DNA from 2 places in the Streptomyces vulcanius genome. Region 2 is predicted to be linked to the other one. Evidence: riboswitches for the same ligand, from Rfam matches in the RefSeq annotation. Region 2 holds a riboswitch; the other holds the start of a gene.
The links. Region 2 has a riboswitch for cobalamin ahead of ACFPIH_RS20110 (cobalamin biosynthesis protein). Riboswitches for the same ligand answer to the same signal wherever they lie in the genome.
Positions count from the first base shown of each region.

Region 1: another riboswitch for cobalamin. It lies ahead of ACFPIH_RS44855 (ribonucleoside-diphosphate reductase subunit alpha); the one in region 2 lies ahead of ACFPIH_RS20110 (cobalamin biosynthesis protein).

Region 1 is NZ_JBHSFK010000044.1:41,811-45,534, forward strand. Features, by position in the region: gene mctP (monocarboxylate uptake permease MctP) at 1-1,594, shown strand, start outside; gene ACFPIH_RS44850 (GNAT family N-acetyltransferase) at 1,668-2,174, shown strand; cobalamin riboswitch at 2,227-2,351, shown strand; gene ACFPIH_RS44855 (ribonucleoside-diphosphate reductase subunit alpha) at 2,476-3,724, shown strand, end outside.
Region 2 is NZ_JBHSFK010000012.1:118,811-122,534, reverse strand. Features, by position in the region: gene ACFPIH_RS20115 (cobyric acid synthase) at 1-1,247, opposite strand, end outside; gene ACFPIH_RS20110 (cobalamin biosynthesis protein) at 1,244-2,173, opposite strand; cobalamin riboswitch at 2,275-2,414, opposite strand; gene ACFPIH_RS20105 (hypothetical protein) at 2,827-3,048, opposite strand; gene ACFPIH_RS20100 (inorganic phosphate transporter) at 3,087-3,724, opposite strand, start outside.

The sequences.
Region 1 (3,724 bases), on a different contig from region 2:
CGGCGTGGCGCTCGCCGTCTTCATCTTCTTCTTCCTGGCCGTCACGGCCATGGGCTTCCTCGCGGCGCGCTGGCGCAAGGCCGAGAACGAGCACAGCCTCGACGAGTGGGGCCTGGGCGGCCGGTCGTTCGGCACCTGGGTCACCTGGTTCCTGCTCGGCGGCGACCTGTACACGGCGTACACCTTCGTCGCCGTCCCCGCGGCGATCTACGCGGCGGGCGCGGCGGGCTTCTTCGCGGTGCCGTACACCATCCTCGTCTACCCCCTGATCTTCACGCTCCTGCCCCGTCTGTGGTCGGTGTCGCACAAGCACGGGTACGTGACGACGTCCGACTTCGTGCGCGGGCGCTGGGGCTCGAAGGGCCTGTCGCTGGCGGTGGCGCTGACCGGCATCCTGGCGACGATGCCGTACATCGCGCTGCAACTGGTCGGCATCCAGGCCGTCCTGGACGTGATGGGCGTCGGCGGCGGCGAGGACACCAACTGGTTCGTCAAGGACCTCCCGCTGCTGATCGCCTTCGGCGTGCTGGCCGCGTACACCTACTCGTCCGGGCTGCGCGCCCCCGCACTGATCGCGTTCGTGAAGGACACGCTGATCTACATCGTCATCGCGGTGGCGATCATCTACATCCCGATCAAGCTGGGCGGGTTCGACGAGATCTTCGCCTCGGCGAGCGAGAAGTACACCGCGGCCAGGGCGGGCGGCCTGGTCCCGCCCGAGGCCGGCCAGTGGACGTACGCCACGCTGGCGCTCGGCTCCGCGCTGGCCCTCTTCATGTACCCGCACTCGATCACCGCGACCCTCTCCTCCAGGAGCCGTGAGGTGATCCGCCGCAACACCACGATCCTGCCGCTGTACTCCCTGATGCTCGGTCTGCTGGCCCTGCTGGGCTTCATGGCCGTCGCGGCCGGAGTGAAGGTCACCAACGGCCAGCTGGCGATCCCGCAGCTGTTCGAGAACATGTTCCCGGCCTGGTTCGCGGGGGTGGCGTTCGCGGCGATCGGCATCGGCGCGCTCGTCCCGGCGGCCATCATGTCGATCGCAGCCGCGAATCTCTTCACCCGCAACATCTACAAGGACTTCATCAAGCCGGACGCCACGCCCGAGCAGGAGACGAAGGTCTCCAAGCTGGTGTCCCTCCTGGTGAAGGTCGGCGCGCTGGTCTTCGTCCTGACGATGGACAAGACGGTCGCGATCAACTTCCAGCTCCTCGGCGGCATCTGGATCCTGCAGACCTTCCCGGCCCTGGTCGGCGGCCTGTTCACCCGCTGGTTCCACCGCTGGGCGCTGCTGGCCGGCTGGGCGGTCGGCATGGTCTACGGCACGGTCGCCGCGTACGGGGTCGCCTCCCCGACCCAGAAGCACTTCGGCGGCTCGTCCAAGGAGATCCCCGGAATCGGCGAGATCGGCTACATCGGCCTGACGGCGTTCGTCCTGAACGTGGTGGTCACGGTGGTCCTGACCTTCGTCCTGAGGGCCGCCAAGGCCCCCGAGGGCGTGGACGAGACCAGCCCGCAGGACTACACGGCGGACGCGGGCGACCCGGGAGTCCAGGTGGAACTGCCGCCGGCGACTGCCGACTCGGCCCACTGAGTAACCGGCATCGGCGGGCCGTCGGAGAAAATCCGGCGGCCCGCTGTCGTGCGTCTGGTGCACACTGCGCGCCATGGACATAGAGATCCGGGAAGCGGACCCCACCGAATACGAAGCCCTGGGCACCCTCACCGGCCGTGCCTATCTCGACGACAACCTCCTCGACTTCGGCGAGGACGACGACTACCTGCACGAACTGCGGAACGTGGCGAAGCGGGCGGCGGCGGCCGAGGTGCTGGTGGCGGTGGCGGACGACCGTCTCCTCGGCGGTGTCACCTTCGTGCCGGGGCCCGGCCCCATGGCCGACCTGGCGGGCCCCGGACAGACCGAGATCCGTATGCTCGCGGTCGGCCCCGCGGCGCGCGGCAGAGGCACCGGCGAGGCCCTCGTCCGCGCCTGCCTCGACCGTGCCCGGGCCACGGAAGGCTGCACGGGCGTCGTTCTGTCGACCCAGAGGGCCATGCACGCCGCCCACCGCATATACGAACGCCTCGGCTTCGTCCGCACACCCGAGCGGGACTGGAATCCCGTGCCACATCTGGACGACTTCACTCTGCTCACCTATCACCTGACGCTCTGACACCTCCGCGACACAACATCTGGTGGTGGCGTGACAGGTGAGCACAAGATGTATGCTCGTGCTCGCTGTCGCCGCAGGGGAATCCGGTGCGAATCCGGAACTGTCCCGCAACGGTGTACATGCGTGCTTTTGCACGCCTGGTTCAGTCCGAGGACCTGCCGACAGCGCGCCCGGCCGCCCCGGCCCGGGTGCCTTGACGTCCGGGCCTCGTGGAGTGGGCCGGTGGACGCGACGCCCCGTGCGCTCGTGTGCTGCCCCTGCCCTCCGCCAGGCCCCCAGCCGAGCGAGGGAGAGCCCCCACGTGACCATCGCGCCAGCCGATCCGGCTTCAGCCATCCAGCTGGACACCGACGGTCCCGGGACCGCGTTGCTGCGGACCCTGACCGAGCTGACCGCCGACCTCCCCGACGCGGACCCCGGCCGGGTCGCCGCCGCCGCACTGCGCGGCCGGTCCGCCCGGGGAGCCCTCGACGAGGTCAACGCCGAGCTGCGCGAGCTGGCCACGGAGGCGGCGGCCGGCCTGATCTCCGAGGACCCCGCCTACTCGAAGCTGGCCGCCCGGCTGCTGACGATCGGCGTCGCCGCGGAGGCCGCCTCCCAGGGCGTGACCTCGTTCACCGAGTCCGTCGCCGTCGGCCACCGCGAGGGCCTGATCGCCGACCGCACCGCCGCGTTCGTACGGCTGCACGCGGCCCGGCTGAACGCGCTGGTCGACACCGGCGCCGACGACCGCTTCGGCTACTTCGGCCTGCGCACCCTGCACAGCCGCTACCTCCTGCGGCACCCCCACACCCGCAAGGTCGTCGAGACGCCCCAGCACTTCCTGCTGCGCGTCGCGGCCGGCCTCGCCGAGGACGACAGCCCGCGCTCCGTCGACGAAGTCGCCGCGCTCTACGGGCTCATGAGCCGGCTCGACTACCTGCCGTCCTCCCCCACGCTCTTCAACTCCGGTACCCGGCACCCCCAGATGTCGTCCTGCTACCTTCTCGACTCCCCAATCGACGAGCTGGACTCCATCTACGACCGCTACCACCAGGTGGCCCGGCTCTCGAAGCACGCCGGCGGCATCGGTCTGTCGTACTCCCGGATCCGCAGCCGTGGTTCGCTGATCCGCGGCACCAACGGCCACTCCAACGGCATCGTGCCGTTCCTCAAGACGCTGGACGCCTCCGTCGCCGCCGTGAACCAGGGCGGGCGGCGCAAGGGCGCGGCGGCGGTCTACCTGGAGACCTGGCACTCCGACATCGAGGAGTTCCTGGAGCTGCGCGACAACACCGGTGAGGACGCCCGCCGTACGCACAACCTGAACCTCGCGCACTGGATCCCGGACGAGTTCATGCGCCGGGTGAACGAGGACGGCACCTGGTCGCTGTTCTCGCCCTCCGACGTGCCCGAGCTGGTCGACCTGTGGGGCGACGAGTTCGACGCCGCGTACCGGAGGGCGGAGGCGGCCGGGCTCGCGAAGAAGACCATCCCGGCCCGTGACCTGTACGGCCGGATGATGCGCACCCTCGCGCAGACCGGCAACGGCTGGATGACCTTCAAGGACG
Region 2 (3,724 bases):
TCGTCATCGGAGATGAACGCTTCCCCGCCTACGACATCGGCGACCCCGTGATGGATCTCGTACCCCTCGACCGGCTCGCCGAGGGCTTCGCCCACCGGCCGGGTGAGGGTCTTCTCCCGGGCGAACCTCACCCGCACGGGAAGGACTCCCAGCCCCTCCACGTGTCCGCGCCGGCTCTCGACCTCGTCCTCGATGTGCTCGCCGAGGATCTGGAAGCCGCCGCAGATGCCCAGCACGGGCAGCCCTTCGGCGGCCCTGCGCCGCAGGGCGTCCGCCAGCCCCCGCTCGCGCAGCCACTCCAGCGCCCGTACGGTCCCCCGCGTCCCGGGGATGACGACGAGGTCGGCGTCGGCCAGTTCCTCGGGCCGGTCCACGAACCGCACGACGACACCCGGCTCGGCGGCCAGCGCGTCCACGTCCGTGAAGTTGGACATCAGCGGGATCGCGCAGACGGCCACCCGCAGCACGTCCTCCCCGACGGGCGGGGAGACGTTCGACTCGCGCACGGTCCCGCGCAGCGAGACCCGCAGTCCGTCCTCCTCGTCGATCCCGAGACCGTGCCGGAACGGCAGCACGCCGTAGGTGCGCCGCCCGGTGAGCCCGTGCAGCATGTCCAACCCCGGCTCGAGCAGCGAGACATCACCCCGGAACTTGTTGACGAGGAACCCGGCGATCAGCGCCTGGTCCTCGGGCGAGAGCAGGGCGACGGTCCCGAAGAAGGACGCGAAGACGCCCCCGCGGTCGATGTCGCCGACGACGAGGACCGGCAGCCCGGCATTCCGGGCGATCCCCATGTTCACGATGTCGGTCCGCCGGAGGTTGATCTCGGCGGGCGAACCCGCGCCCTCGCAGATCACCGCGTCGTACGTGCCCCGCAGTTCGGCGAGACAGTCGAGAACCGTTCCGAGGAGTTTCTGCTGACGCCCCCCGTGATAGCCACGGGCGCTCATCTCCCCGACGGGCTTCCCGAGCAGCACGACCTGGCTGCTGCGCTCACCGCCCGGCTTGAGCAGCACGGGATTCATCAGCGCGGTGGGCTCCACCCGGCAGGCCTGCGCCTGCATGGCCTGCGCCCGCCCGATCTCGGCGCCTTCCTTCGTCACGAACGAATTGAGCGACATGTTCTGCGCCTTGAAGGGCGCGACCTTCACCCCCTGCCGCACCAGCCACCGGCAGATCCCGGCGGTGACGACGCTCTTCCCGGCGTCGGAGGTGGTCCCGGCGACCAGCAGGCCTCCGCCCGTCATGACGCAGCCCCCTTGACCGCCGCGGCGACGCCGAGGGCGAGCAGACCGACCCGGCGGGACAGCCGTACGGCCCGCTCGATGTCGTCGGCCTGCACGGCACGCCCCTCCTGGTTCAGTACCGGACGGTGCTCGACCCGGCCGCCGTACGACAGCGTCCCGCCCAGCCGCACCCCGAGCGCCCCCGCGAAGGACGCCTCGACGGGACCGGCGTTGGGGCTCGGGTGCCGGCCGGCGTCCTCCCGCCAGGCCCGCGCGGCCCCGCGCGGATCGTCACCCGCGAGGGCGGCGAGTACGGCGGTGAGCCGCGCCCCCGGCCAGCCGGCGAGGTCGTCGAGGCGCGCGGACGCCCACCCGAAGCGCCGGTGACGCGCGGACCGGTGCCCGACCATGGCGTCCAGCGTGTTGACCGCCCGGAACCCGAGGAGCCCCGGCACCCCGCCGACGGCCCCCCACACCACCGCCCCCACGACGGCGTCGGAGGTGTTCTCGGCGACGGACTCGACGACCGCTCGGGCGACGCCGTCGGCGTCCAGGGCCTGCGGATCCCGCCCGCACAGATGCGGCAGCCGCGCCCTGGCGGCCTCGACGTCCCCCGCCTCCAGCGCCCGCCCGATCACCCGGGCCTCGCGCGCGAGCGAGGTCCCGCCGACGACGGCCCAGGTGGCGGCGGCGGTCAGCGCGACGGAAGCGGCGGGGGAGGACCGTACGGCCCGCTCGGCGACGGCGCCCAGGGCCACCGCCCCGCCCACGCACACGGCGGTGTGCAGCGCGCCCCAGCCGCGGTGGTCCCGCCACAGCGCCCGCTCCACGGCGCCGGCCGCCCGTCCGAACGCGGCGACCGGATGGCCGCGGCGCGGATCGCCGAGCAGCAGATCACCGAGGAGGCCGGCGGCGGCGCCGTACGCGAAGACGCGATCGGCACGCATCGGCTCAGCCGGCCGTGGGGTCGGGCAGTGACCTGGTGCGGTACCTCAACGGCCCAGCGAGCATGGCGATATGTCCTCACTCAGGGTGTCCACGCCCTGGTTCGACTAGACCGGCGGTGAGAGTTCCTGGCTCCCGGGGATTGCTACCCCGGTCACAGTGGCGGGACCGCGCCGGATTCACACCGGCTTCCTCTCCTGCCGCCGTACATGGCTCCGGCAGTCCACCACGGGCCCGGAAGACCCGTCAACTTGCCGTTGACCTGCACGGGGAGAGTGTGCAGAACCCCACATCGCCGGTACGCCGGGCTCGTCCCGGCCACCGACTCGGGGCGAATCCCCTTGGGCAGGTGGTGCTGCTGGAGGTGTTCGGCGACGGCTCCGCGGGCGTCCAGCGTGTGTCGCGGGGCGGCGGCGGGCTCGCGGGGGCGGCGGAGACACTCCACGCCCGGGTCCGGCACCGTCGAGTCCGGCATCGCCCCTCGGCGCGGAGGCGGGCGTCGTCGTGGCCACGGCGCGGCTGCGGGGTGGAGCGCGAGGTGCCGGGCGGACGGGGAGGTGGCCGTGAGTCAGTGTTGACGACGGCATCGTGCTCTGGGACCTGACGTCGGCTCCCCCCCCTGCTGAGACAGGGGAGGGCCGCCCACGGGAGACGGTCAGACCACGATGAGTGAGATGCCGTACGCCACCGCCGCAGCGCAGGCGGCGAAGCAGGCGTAGGCGCCGGTCAGGGCGAGCGCGGCGGAGTCGCCCTGTTCCGCGGCGCGTTCGCGGCGGGACAGGCCCATGACGCCGAGGGTGAACAGGGCCACCAGGCCCACCGTGACCACGAGGCTGACGCCGAAGACGGAGCCCAGGGCCGCCCAGTCGATCTTCATGCTGGTTCTCTTCCTTCGTGTCCTTGGTACCGGGGGGCTCAGACGGCCGGGGCGGTGGGCTCGGTGGTCGCGGCGGTGGCGGCCGGGGCCGGGGCCGGAATGGTCGCCTTCAGGTCGTCGGTGACGAGAGCGATGGCCGGTTCCTCGGTCGCGTTGACGTTCGTCGCGTCGACGACCTCGCGCCGCGAGACCTTCCAGATCGCCGCGCTGGAGGCAACGAGGAAGAAGGCCACGACCGCCGTGCCCCAGTCGCCCAGGTCCGTCACGGACTCGGCGAGCGCGCCCACCAGGGCCGCCGCCGGGAGCGTCAGGCCCCAGGCCACGAACATCCGGGTCGCCGTCGACCAGCGGACCACACCGCCCTTGCGGCCGAGGCCCGCGCCCATCACCGCGCCGGAGACCGAGTGCGTGGTGGAGAGGGAGAAACCGAGGTGGGAGGAGGCGAGGATGACCGTCGCCGCGCTGGTCTGGGCGGCGAAGCCCTGCTGCGGCCGGAGATCGGTCAGGCCCTTGCCCATGGTGCGGATGATGCGCCAGCCGCCGAGGTAGGTGCCGAGCGCGATGGCCAGGCCCGCGGAGAGGATGACCCAGACCGGCGGGTCGGAGTCGGGGGCCACGGCGCCGCCGGCGACCAGGGCGAGGGTGATGATGCCCATCGTCTTCTGCGCGTCGTTCG